DNA from 4 places in the Klebsiella terrigena genome. Region 1 is predicted to be linked to each of the others. Evidence: predicted binding sites of a transcription regulator. Region 1 holds the regulator's gene; each other region holds the start of a gene.

Evidence for each region. Region 1 encodes PurR, which represses purine synthesis genes. Its sites were predicted from a motif close to CANGCAAACGTTTGCNTG; they were not measured.
Region 2: the regulator PurR is predicted to act here: its motif matches at 1,413-1,430, upstream of cvpA (colicin V production protein).
Region 3: the regulator PurR is predicted to act here: its motif matches at 1,372-1,389, upstream of gcvT (glycine cleavage system aminomethyltransferase GcvT).
Region 4: the regulator PurR is predicted to act here: its motif matches at 1,769-1,786, upstream of glyA (serine hydroxymethyltransferase).

What each region holds. Positions count from the first base shown of each region.
Region 1 covers NZ_CP050508.1:2,443,420-2,446,534, forward strand. Annotated here, with positions in the region: gene punC (purine nucleoside transporter PunC) at 1-104, opposite strand, end outside; gene punR (DNA-binding transcriptional activator PunR) at 217-1,128, shown strand; gene purR (HTH-type transcriptional repressor PurR) at 1,145-2,170, opposite strand; gene cydH (cytochrome bd-I oxidase subunit CydH) at 2,465-2,554, shown strand; gene HCK03_RS11485 (MFS transporter) at 2,718-3,115, shown strand, end outside.
Region 2 covers NZ_CP050508.1:1,531,805-1,534,919, forward strand. Annotated here, with positions in the region: gene folC (bifunctional tetrahydrofolate synthase/dihydrofolate synthase) at 1-475, shown strand, start outside; gene dedD (cell division protein DedD) at 465-1,172, shown strand; gene cvpA (colicin V production protein) at 1,486-1,974, shown strand; gene purF (amidophosphoribosyltransferase) at 2,008-3,115, shown strand, end outside.
Region 3 covers NZ_CP050508.1:843,073-846,187, forward strand. Annotated here, with positions in the region: gene ubiI (FAD-dependent 2-octaprenylphenol hydroxylase) at 1-1,057, shown strand, start outside; gene gcvT (glycine cleavage system aminomethyltransferase GcvT) at 1,479-2,573, shown strand; gene gcvH (glycine cleavage system protein GcvH) at 2,597-2,986, shown strand.
Region 4 covers NZ_CP050508.1:1,323,773-1,326,887, forward strand. Annotated here, with positions in the region: gene glnB (nitrogen regulatory protein P-II) at 12-350, shown strand; gene hmpA (NO-inducible flavohemoprotein) at 388-1,578, opposite strand; gene glyA (serine hydroxymethyltransferase) at 1,901-3,115, shown strand, end outside.

The DNA.
Region 1 (3,115 bases):
TGTTGGATAGCCGAAAACGCCGGCAGATACATATCGGTTGCGAGGAAGCCGAGCACGCTGAGGCCCGCCAGCCAAACCAAAAATCCTTTCCCAGGTTGTTGCATAAAGTTCTCTTTCTTCTGATGCAGGTAAGATGCCGCAGAGTGTAGGGAGTGCATTCTGGCTTGTGAAACGCTAATATTTGTTACATGCGTTCAAAAAATTTGCAGGCAGAATATGTGGTCAGAATACTCCCTTGAAGTGGTTGATGCGGTTGCGCGCAACGGCAGCTTTAGCGCAGCGGCTCAGGAGCTGCATCGTGTACCCTCGGCGGTCAGCTACACCGTGCGTCAGCTCGAAGAGTGGCTGGCCGTTCCGCTCTTTGAACGTCGCCACCGCGACGTTGAGCTCACCCCCGCCGGGGTGTGGTTTTTACAGGAAGGGCGTTCTGTTATCAAAAAAATGCAGATCACCCGCCGCCAGTGTCAGCAGATCGCCAACGGCTGGCGCGGGCAGCTCTCGATCGCGGTTGACGATATCGTGAAGCCGGCGCGGATGCGGCAGATGATTGTCGATTTTTATCGCCACTTTCCGGACGTCGAGCTGATTGTTTTCCAGGAGGTGTTTAACGGCGTCTGGGACGCGCTGGCCGACGGCCGCGTGGAGCTGGCCATCGGCGCGACCCGCTCGATTCCGGTCGGCGGACGCTACGCCTTTCGCGATATGGGCATGCTGAGCTGGCACTGCGTCGTCGCCAGCCACCATCCGCTGGCGAAAATGAACGGCCCGCTGAGCGATGACACGTTGCGCAACTGGCCGTCGCTGGTCAGGGAAGATACTTCCCGATCGCTGCCGAAGCGCACGACGTGGCTGCTGGATAATCAGAAGAGGGTGGTGGTGCCGGACTGGGATGCCTCGGCAACCTGCCTGTCGGCCGGGCTCTGCATCGGCATGGTGCCGTCGCACTTCGCCCGCCCGTGGATCGACAGCGGTGAGTGGACGGCGCTGGCGCTGGAAAATCCGTTCCCGGACGCCGCCTGCTGCCTGACCTGGCAGCAGAGCGATATCTCACCGGCGCTCTCATGGCTGCTGGACTACCTTGGCGACAGCGAAACGTTAAATCGGGAGTGGCTGCGGGCGCCGGAATAGCCGACGCCCGGCAGGATTAGCGGCGGTAGTCGACGAACGGGCCGTCGATCACCGAGCGGCGCTCGACCAGCCGCGGGTGAACTTCGATAGACTGCGACTCTTCGCGCTTGTTGACGATGCGGTCCATCAGCATATTGAAGGCGGCTTCGCCGAGAGAGTCCTTTGGCTGATGAATGGTGGTCAGCGCCGGGCTAAAGTAGCGGGCGTTGCGCACGTTGTCATAGCCAATCAGCGAAATATCCTGCGGAACGCGCAGGCCCATTTCGTCGGCGGCGCAAATCGCTCCCATCGCCATGATGTCGCCGCCGCAGAAGATGGCGGTCGGACGATGCTGCTGGCTGAGGATCTGCTGCATCGCGCGGTAGCCGGACTCCGGCTCGAAGTCGCCCTGAACCACCCAGCTTTCCGGGACGTTAATCTGCGCTTCTTCCATCGCTTTCATAAAACCGGCCAGACGCCCGGCGCCGGTGTTGCGCTCCAGCGGACCCGGGATCACGCCGATTTCACGGTGGCCGCGCTCAACGAGGTAACGACCGGCCATATAGCCGCCTTCAAAGGCGTTATCGATAACCGAATCGGTAAAGTCGGCCTTGGACTCACCCCAGTCCATCACCACCATCGGGATGTTGCGGTACTCTTCGAGCATGGAGAGCACCGACTGCGGATATTCGGAGCACATCACCAGCAGGCCGTCGACGCGCTTTTGCGCCATCATTGACAGGTAGGCCTGCTGCTTTTCCGGATCGTTCCAGGCGTTGCCGAGAATCAAGGTGTAGCCCTTCTGGAAGCAGCTCTTCTCAACGGACTCGATAATCTCGGCGAAATAGGCCGCTTCGCTGCTGGTGGCCAGCAGACCGATCGATTTGGTGTGATTAACCTTCAGGCTGCGCGCCACCGCACTCGGAGAGTAGTGCAGCTCTTTGATGGCAGCCCATACCGCGTTGCGCGTCTCTTCAGCGACAAAGCGGGTTTTGTTAATTACATGTGAAACTGTTGTAGTGGAAACGTTTGCGCGCTTCGCTACATCTTTAATTGTTGCCATTACTTCTCTCTCCAGACCTTGACCTGATCGTCTGATTATCGATACGGAAACGTTTGCCTATACACACCCTGAGTACAATGTTCAACATTGCATCACGTCGGGAAACGACACAGAACGACAGGAAGGGGTCAATGGCCGATACGCTTTCAAATTAGCGTGGGATTTTGTCCGATCTTGCGGCAAAGGGGAAGAGTAAAAATGTGCATCACCCTAAATCTCAGAAGATTTTTATACAATATTGTGCAAAAATGAGCAGGCTCACTTTTCTTGTGGGGATAATCAGGGGGAAAATTGATGGATACAGATTTAAAGTTTTCGCTGACCACGACGATTATTGTTCTGGGCCTGATCGTGGCCGCAGCGCTGACCGCCGTACTGCACTAATTTTTTCGGGGGAGAGGCTCCTTTCCCCCTATCTCCGCGCATTATTATCAAATTCGCAAAAATCTTTTGCCATTTCGTTTACTTTTGTTTTTCTGTGATTGATGTCATGCTTTTCGCTTCTGATGAGATACCGTCGCTGAGGACGGTCTGCTGGAGTCATTGCATGAAGATCAACTTTCCCCTGTTAGCGCTGGCCATTGGGGCGTTTGGTATCGGTACGACCGAATTTTCCCCGATGGGATTACTGCCGGTTATCGCCAGAGGCGTGGATGTGTCCATTCCCGCTGCGGGGATGCTGATCAGCGCTTATGCCATCGGTGTGATGGTCGGGGCGCCGCTGATGACGCTGCTGCTGTCGCACCGCGCGCGCCGCAGCGCGCTGATTTTCCTGATGGCTATTTTTACCCTTGGCAACGTCCTCTCGTCAATGGCGCCGGATTACACCACGCTGCTGCTCTCGCGCATTATTACCAGCCTGAACCACGGCGCCTTCTTCGGCCTCGGGTCGGTAGTGGCTGCGAGCGTGGTTCCTAAGCACAAGCAGGCCAGCGCGGTAGCCAC
Region 2 (3,115 bases), 910 kb from region 1:
GCGCGCCAGCGGGCTGACGGTGAGCGAGCAGGCGATTCGCGACGGCATTAGGCAGGCGATGCTGCCCGGGCGTTTCCAGATAATTGGCGAGGCGCCGCGCGTGATCCTCGACGTTGCCCATAATCCGCACGCGGCGGCCTATCTGGCCGGGCGTCTCAAAAGCCTGCCGAAAACGGGGCGCGTGCTGGCGGTTATTGGTATGCTGCATGATAAGGATATTGCCGGTACGCTGGCAAACCTGATGGCTGAAGTTGATTGCTGGTACTGCGCGCCGCTGGAAGGGCCGCGTGGGGCAACGGCGGAGCAGCTACTGGAGCATTTGCGTACAGGGAGAGCCTGCGCAGACGTCGCTCAAGCATGGCATGCGGCCATGGCCGATGCCGGACCTGAAGATACGGTGCTGGTGTGTGGCTCATTCCACACGGTAGCGCACGTAATGGAAGAAATAGACGCGGGGAGAATCGGTGGCGAGTAAGTTTCAGAACCGTTTAGTCGGGACGATTGTGCTGGTGGCGCTGGGGGTCATTATCCTTCCAGGGCTGCTTGACGGTCAGAAAAAACACTATCAGGATGAGTTTGCGGCGATCCCGCTGGTGCCAAAGCCGGGCGATCGCGATGAGCCTGATATGCTACCGGCGGCAACGCAGGCCTTGCCTGCCCAGCCTCCGGAAGGGGCGGCAGAAGAGGTGAGGGCCGGAAATGCGGCGGCGCCGTCGCTGGATCCGTCGCGCATCCCGGTAAACAATAACAGCTTCGATGATGTACAGGAGCCGGTTGTCGCGCCGAAGCCGCAGCCGAAACCTCAGGCCCAGCCGAAGCCGCAACCTCAGCCGCAGCCTAAGCCGGTCGAGAAGCCTCAGCAGCCGCAGCAGCAGCAAACTGCCGCCCAAACGCCGGCGCCGAAGCCAGCTGAAATTCCTGCGCCGACCGGCAGAGCCTACGTGGTGCAGCTGGGCGCGCTGAAGAACGCGGACAAGGTCAACGAAATCGTCGGTAAGCTGCGCTCCTCCGGGTTCAAGGTTTACACGTCGCCTTCAACGCCGGTGCAGGGGAAAATCACCCGCATTCTGGTTGGCCCTGATGCCTCGAAAGATAAGCTGAAAGGCCAGCTTGGCGATCTGAAGCAGCTGTCGGGTCTGAGCGGCGTGGTGATGGGATACACGCCAAACTAGCCTTGCTATTCAGTCTGATAGCGTTGAAGAACGCCGAGGCTTGTGCCGGGAAAGGAGGTATTCTTCCTTGCGCGGTCAGGGTCGGGCAGAACGGTGGGCCGTCGGGCCCGCCACCCCGCTTGCTGTCGGCGAGCGAAGGTGCTGAATCCCTTACCTGACGCGCCCTGCAGAGGCGAAAGGCAGCATGGCGTTGAATGTTTTTTCAGCGCCATTTTTATTTCTGTAGGGCACGGAAATCCCTACGCAAACGTTTTCTTTTTCTGTTAGAATGCGCCCCGAACCGGACGACAGGGCGTAAAATCGTAGGATGTATATGGTCTGGATTGATTACGCCATTATTGCGGTGATTGGTTTTTCCTGTCTGGTAAGCCTGATCCGCGGCTTTGTTCGTGAAGCGTTATCGCTGGTAACCTGGGGATGTGCTTTCTTTGTTGCCAGTCATTACTACACTTACCTGGCTGTCTGGTTCACGGGCTTTGAAGACGAAATGGTCCGCAATGGGATTGCTATCGCGATACTGTTTATCGCAACGCTTATCGTCGGCGCTATCGTTAACTACGTGATTAGCGCACTGGTAGAGAAAACCGGCCTGTCGGGTACCGACAGGGTGTTAGGGATCTGTTTTGGCGCCCTCCGTGGCGTGCTGATTGTCTCGGCGATCCTGTTCTTTCTCGATAGTTTTACCGGTATGGCGAAGAGCGAAGACTGGCAAAAGTCGGAGCTTATCCCGCAGTTCAGTTTCGTTATCAGATGGTTTTTTGACTATCTGCAGAGCTCGTCAAGTTTCTTGCCCAAAGCATAAGCGTTGGGATGTAGCTGAACGAGGAAAAGACGTATGTGCGGTATTGTCGGTATCGCCGGTGTTATGCCGGTCAACCAGTCGATTTATGACGCGTTAACGGTGCTTCAGCATCGTGGCCAGGATGCCGCAGGCATCATCACCATTGATGCAAATAATTGCTTCCGCTTGCGTAAAGCAAACGGGCTGGTGAGCGATATTTTTGAGGCTCGCCACATGCAGCGTATGCAGGGCAACATGGGGATCGGCCACGTCCGTTACCCTACGGCTGGCAGCTCCAGCGCCTCCGAGGCTCAGCCTTTCTACGTTAACTCGCCGTATGGCATTACGTTGGCGCATAACGGTAACCTGACCAACGCGCACGAGCTGCGTAAAAAGCTGTTTGAAGAAAAACGCCGCCACATCAACACCACCTCCGATTCTGAGATTCTGCTCAATATTTTCGCCAGCGAGCTGGATAACTTCCGCCATTATCCGCTGGAAGCCGACAATATCTTTGCGGCAATTGCTGCGACCAATCGGCAGATTCGCGGCGCCTATGCCTGCGTGGCGATGATTATCGGCCACGGTATGGTGGCGTTTCGCGATCCGAACGGTATTCGCCCGCTGGTGCTGGGCAAGCGTGATATTGGCGACGGCCGTACCGAGTACATGGTGGCCTCCGAAAGCGTGGCGCTGGATACGCTGGGCTTTGAGTTCCTGCGCGACGTTGCGCCGGGTGAAGCGGTGTACATCACCGAAAAAGGCCAGCTGTTTACCCGCCAGTGTGCGGAGAACCCGGTCAGCAACCCGTGCCTCTTTGAGTACGTCTATTTTGCCCGTCCGGACTCCTTCATCGATAAGATCTCCGTCTACAGCGCTCGCGTGAATATGGGGACGAAGCTGGGCGAGAAGATTGCCCGCGAGTGGGAAGATCTGGACATTGACGTGGTCATTCCGATTCCGGAAACCTCCTGCGACATCGCGCTGGAAATTGCCCGTATTCTCGACAAGCCTTATCGTCAGGGCTTCGTTAAAAACCGCTACGTCGGCCGTACTTTTATCATGCCGGGCCAGCAGCTGCGTCGTAAATCAGTACGTCGTAAGCTCAACGCTAACCGCGCCGAGTTCCGTGATAAAAACGTCCTGCTGGTCGATGACTCCA
Region 3 (3,115 bases), 1.6 Mb from region 1:
GGTCTCCGCGATTAACGCCGCCAGCGAGAAGCTCCTGAGCAAGCTTGACGTCTGGCCAGCAATTATCGCCCGCCGCGCCAGCTGCTATCACGGGATGGAAGTGTGGGATAAAGACAGCTTTGGCCACATCAGCTTTGATGACCAAAGTCTGGGCTTCAGCCACCTCGGACACATTATAGAAAATGCGGTCGTTCACCACGCGCTGTGGCAAAAGGCGCAGCGCTGCTCTGACGTTACGCTGCTGGCTCCGGCGCAGCTGCAGCAGGTCGCATGGGGGGAGAACGAAGCCTTCCTTAGCCTGCAGGACGGCAGCATGCTCACCGCCCGGCTGGTGGTCGGCGCCGACGGCGCCAACTCGTGGTTGCGCAACAAGGCCGATATTCCGCTGACCTTCTGGGACTATCGCCATCACGCGCTGGTGGCCACCATCCGCACCGCGGAGCCGCATCGGGCCATCGCACGCCAGGCCTTCCACGGCGACGGTATCCTCGCCTTCCTGCCGCTCAGCGATCCGCACCTGTGCTCGATCGTCTGGTCGCTACCGCCGCAGGAAGCGGAGCAGATGCAGCAGGCGGACGAGGCGACGTTTAATCAGGCGCTGAATATCGCCTTCGATAATCGCCTTGGCCTGTGCCAGATTGAGAGCGAGCGCGAAGTTTTCCCGCTGACCGGCCGCTACGCGCGGCAGTTTGCCGCCCATCGTCTGGCGCTGGTTGGCGACGCCGCCCATACCATCCACCCGCTGGCCGGGCAGGGAGTGAACCTGGGCTTTATGGATGCCGCAGAGCTTATCGATGAGCTCAGGCGCCTGCACGCTCAGGGCAAGGATATCGGCCAGCATCTGTATCTCCGCCGCTATGAGCGCAGCCGCAAGCACAGCGCCGCGCTGATGCTGGCGGGAATGCAGGGCTTTCGCGAAATGTTTGCCGGTAGCCATCCGGCGAAGAAGCTGCTGCGCGATATCGGTCTCAAGCTTGCCGATACGCTGCCGGGCGTCAAGCCGCAGCTGATTCGTCAGGCGATGGGGCTAAACGACCTTCCTGGCTGGTTACGTTAAGCTCGTCACACTTCTCTCACCCGGCTTCGCGCCGGGTTTTCCCCTCTCATTTGAAATAATCTAATCTCACCCATTTTTTCGCATTAGTTTTATTAATGTCTGTCTTTTTTTGTTAAAGAAAATAGGCCCATTTTTTCGCATAAAATACCATCATGACCTGCTTTGTTCGGTGGTTATGTTAATTTTATGTGGCATTAATCGCTTTTTTCCAGTCAATAATTCTGTAGAGTTTTCGGCGAGTTTTGGTCATAAGCTAATGTGATGTCCTGATTTACCTTATGGTTTAGCGCCGGTTTCGGTGGTAAGTTCAGGCAAAAGATAACGTTTGCGTCGGCGCCAGCGAAAGGCCTCGACGCCGGATTTCGCGGGGCGAAATCGCCGCAAAAAAGTAGCTGGTTCCGTTTTATTCGACGAGGAAAAGATGGCTCAACAGACTCCGTTGTATGAACAACACACGCTGTGCGGTGCTCGCATGGTGGACTTCCATGGCTGGATGATGCCGCTGCATTACGGTTCCCAGATTGATGAACACCACGCGGTGCGCAGCGATGCCGGCATGTTCGACGTCTCGCACATGACCATCGTCGACTTCCACGGGAGCCGGGTGCGCGAGTTCCTGCGCTATCTGCTGGCTAACGATGTAGCGAAGCTCACCGTCCCTGGCAAAGCGCTGTACAGCGGAATGCTGACCGCTTCGGCGGGCGTTATCGATGACCTGATTGTCTATTTCCTGACGGAAGACTATTTCCGCCTTGTTGTTAACTCCGCGACGCGCGAAAAAGACCTCGCCTGGATCGGCCAGCAGGCTGAATCCTATGGCCTGGAGATAACCGTACGCGACGATCTGTCGCTGATCGCCGTCCAGGGCCCGCAGGCGAAAGAGAAGGCCGCCACCCTGTTTAGCGAGCAGCAGCGCCAGGCCGTTGCCGGCATGAAGCCGTTCTTTGGCGTACAGGCGGGGGATTTATTTATCGCCACCACCGGCTACACCGGCGAAGCGGGCTACGAGATTGCGCTGCCGAAAGAACAGGCCGCAGATTTCTGGCGCAGCCTGCTGGACGCGGGCGTGAAGCCCTGCGGCCTCGGCGCGCGCGATACGCTGCGCCTGGAAGCCGGGATGAATCTGTACGGCCAGGAGATGGACGAAGGCGTCTCCCCGCTGGCGGCGAATATGGGCTGGACCATCGCCTGGGAACCTGCCGATCGCAACTTTATCGGTCGTGAAGCGCTGGAGCTGCAGCGCGAAAAAGGAACCGAGCAACTGGTTGGTCTGGTGATGACCGAGAAGGGCGTACTGCGCGGCGGTCTGCCGGTGCGCTTTACCGATGCTGATGGTAATCAGCAAGAGGGCATTATCACCAGCGGGACGTTCTCCCCGACGCTGGGCTACAGTATTGCACTGGCACGCGTACCGGCGGGCATCGGTGAAACGGCTGTCGTACAAATCCGTAACCGCGAAATGCCGGTAAAAGTGACTAAACCCGTTTTTGTGCGTAACGGCAAAGCCGTTGCGTGATTCCCCCTTTTGGAGATGAATTGATGAGCAACGTACCAGCAGAACTGAAATACAGTAAAGAACACGAATGGCTGCGCAAAGAGGCTGACGGCACCTACACCGTTGGCATCACCGAGCACGCGCAGGAGCTGCTTGGCGATATGGTTTTCGTCGATCTGCCGGAAGTCGGCGCGGCGGTTGAAGCCGGTGATGACTGCGCCGTTGCGGAGTCGGTTAAAGCGGCCTCGGATATCTATGCTCCGATTAGCGGCGAGATCGTGGCGGTGAACGAAGAGCTCAACGACTCCCCGGAGCTGATTAACAGCGATCCGTACGCCGACGGCTGGATCTTCAAAATCAAAGCCAGCGATGAAGCTCAGGTCGCGGCGCTGCTGGACGCGACGGCTTATGCCGCGCTGTTAGAAGACGAGTAACTACGTTCATCCTTCACGCGGCGGGCGGGTTAGCTTCCCGGCTAACCCGCCCGCTGGCGTCACTGCCAGCCGCGTGAACGGTTTTGCGTAGAAAGGTCCGGTGAGCATGCGTGCAAAACCGGGCAAACC
Region 4 (3,115 bases), 1.1 Mb from region 1:
ACAGGAAAACCATGAAAAAGATTGATGCGATTATTAAACCTTTCAAGCTGGATGACGTGCGTGAAGCGCTGGCGGAAGTCGGCATCACCGGGATGACGGTAACGGAAGTGAAGGGCTTTGGCCGCCAGAAGGGCCATACCGAGCTGTACCGCGGTGCGGAGTACATGGTGGATTTTCTGCCAAAAGTGAAAATCGAAATCGTGGTCACGGATGATATCGTCGATACCTGCGTCGATACCATTATCCGCACGGCGCAGACCGGTAAAATCGGCGATGGTAAAATCTTTGTCTTTGACGTGGCGCGCGTGATCCGTATCCGTACCGGCGAAGAAGACGACGAAGCGATTTAAGTTTTAACCCTCTCCCCGGCGGGGAGAGGGTCATCAATTACAGTACCTTGTGCGGGCCGAAGCATTCGTAATGAATGCGCTCGCTATTGACGCCAAGCGCCACCAGCTGCTTTGCCGCATGCTGCATAAAGGCCACAGGGCCGCAGAGGTAGTACTGCATCAGCGGGTCGCGCAGGCTCTCTGCCTGAGCGGTCAAATCCATCAAACCTTCGCTATTAAAACGCGCCGCCTGACGGTCCTCTTCGCCTGGGCTGCGATACCAGACGTGAGACGCAAACTTAGGCAGGGCCGCGCCCAGCGCGCTGACCTCATCGGCAAAGGCGTGAACCTCGCCGTTTTCCGCCGCGTGGAACCAGTTAACCTGCGCCGGATGCCGCGCTTTTGCCAGTGAATCCAGCATTGCCAGCATTGGCGTCTGGCCGACGCCGCCGGAGAGCAGCGTTACCGGGGTTTCGGCGTCAACGGTCAGGAAGAAGTCGCCCGCCGGCGCCGCCAGGTGGACAACGTCCCCTTCGCTTGACGCATTGTGCAGCCAGTTCGAAACCTGGCCGCCGCTCTCGCGTTTCACGGCAATGCGATAGCCTTTACCATCCGCCTTACGCGTCAGGGAGTACTGGCGAATCTCCTGATATTCAAACCCTTCTGGCTTCAGCCAGACGGCCAGATACTGGCCCGGCTGATAGTCGGCAACCGGCTGGCCGTCAACCGGCTCCATCTCGAAGCTGGTGATCAGCGCGCTGCGCGGGGTTTTCTTCACGATGCGGAACGCGCGGGTGCCTTCCCAGCCGCCGGTCTTGCTGGCGCTATCCTGATAGATTTCGGCTTCGCGATTGATAAAGACGTTAGCCAGCACGCCGTAGGCTTTGCCCCACGCATCAAGGACTTCCTGGCCCGGGCTGAACATTTCATCCAGCGTCGCCAGCAGGTGGCCGCCGACGATATTGTACTGCTCCGGACGGATCTGGAAGCTGGTGTGCTTCTGCGCGATTTTCTCTACCGCCGGCAGCAGGGCCGCCAGGTTATCGATATTGCTCGCGTAGGCAGCAATAGCGTTAAACAGCGCTTCACGCTGATCGCCGTTGCGCTGGTTGCTCATATTGAAGATTTCTTTGAGTTCGGGGTTATGAGCAAACATGCGATCGTAGAAGTGGGCGGTCAGCTTAGGACCCGTTTCGACCAGCAGGGGAATGGTGGCTTTGACCGTAGCGATGGTTTGAGCGTCGAGCATAGCAGCTTCCTTTAGTATTATCTTAATGATGCATTTCAAATGCATCTTATATAAATAACCCTGTAATGTAAATGGTTCTTTAACACACTGCATTAAAACAGTTACAACGTGAAGAATTTGCATCACAAACCTGAAAAGAAATCCGTTGATAATCGGAGAGGCGTTATTGCTCAAAGCCTTGTGTCATGCGGAGCCAAACGTTTGCGTAAAATCGTTTGTCAAGACCTGTTATCACAGAACGATTCAGTTATACTGTGGCCCGTCGCCCAAAAAGGCCCCCATTTAGAGCTGTAATCTATTGTTAGCTGAGCAGGAGATGCGGATGTTAAAGCGTGAAATGAACATTGCCGATTATGATGCCGAACTGTGGCAGGCTATGGAGCAGGAAAAAGTACGTCAGGAAGAGCACATCGAACTGATCGCCTCCGAGAACTACACCAGCCCGCGCGTTATGCAGGCTCAGGGTTCTCAGCTGACCAACAAATATGCCGAAGGCTATCCGGGCAAGCGCTACTACGGCGGCTGCGAATACGTTGATATCGTCGAGCAGCTGGCTATCGACCGTGCAAAAGAGCTGTTTGGCGCCGACTACGCCAACGTGCAGCCGCACTCCGGTTCTCAGGCTAACTTCGCGGTTTACACCGCTCTGCTGCAGCCGGGCGATACCGTTCTCGGTATGAACCTCGCGCAGGGCGGCCACCTGACTCACGGCTCCCCGGTTAACTTCTCCGGCAAGCTGTACAACATCATCCCTTACGGTATTGATGAGTCCGGTAAAATTGACTACGAAGACATGGCGAAGCAGGCGCAGACCCACAAGCCGAAGATGATCATCGGCGGCTTCTCTGCCTATTCCGGCGTCGTTGACTGGGCAAAAATGCGTGAAATCGCCGACAGCATCGGCGCTTACCTGTTCGTTGATATGGCCCACGTTGCCGGCCTGATCGCCGCTGACGTCTATCCGAACCCGGTTCCGCACGCTCACGTTGTGACCACCACGACCCATAAAACCCTGGCGGGTCCGCGCGGCGGCCTGATCCTGGCGAAAGGCGGTAGCGAAGAGCTGTACAAAAAGCTGAACTCTGCCGTATTCCCAAGCGCCCAGGGCGGCCCGCTGATGCACGTTATCGCTGCGAAAGCCGTGGCGCTGAAAGAAGCGATGGAGCCTGAGTTCAAGGTCTACCAGCAGCAGGTCGCTAAGAATGCCAAAGCGATGGTGGAAGTGTTCCTGAACCGCGGCTACAAAGTGGTCTCCGGCGGTACTGAAAACCACCTGTTCCTGCTGGATCTGGTTGATAAGAACCTGACCGGTAAAGAAGCTGACGCCGCCCTGGGCCGCGCCAACATCACCGTGAACAAAAACAGCGTGCCTAACGATCCGAAGAGCCCGTTTGTGACTTCCGGTATCCGTATCGGTTCTCCGGCGGTGACTCGCCGCGGCTTCAAAGAAGCTGAAGTGAAAGAGCTGGCCGGCTGGATGTGTGACATTCTGGACAATATCAATGACGAAGCGGTAACCGAGCGCGTTAAAGGTAAA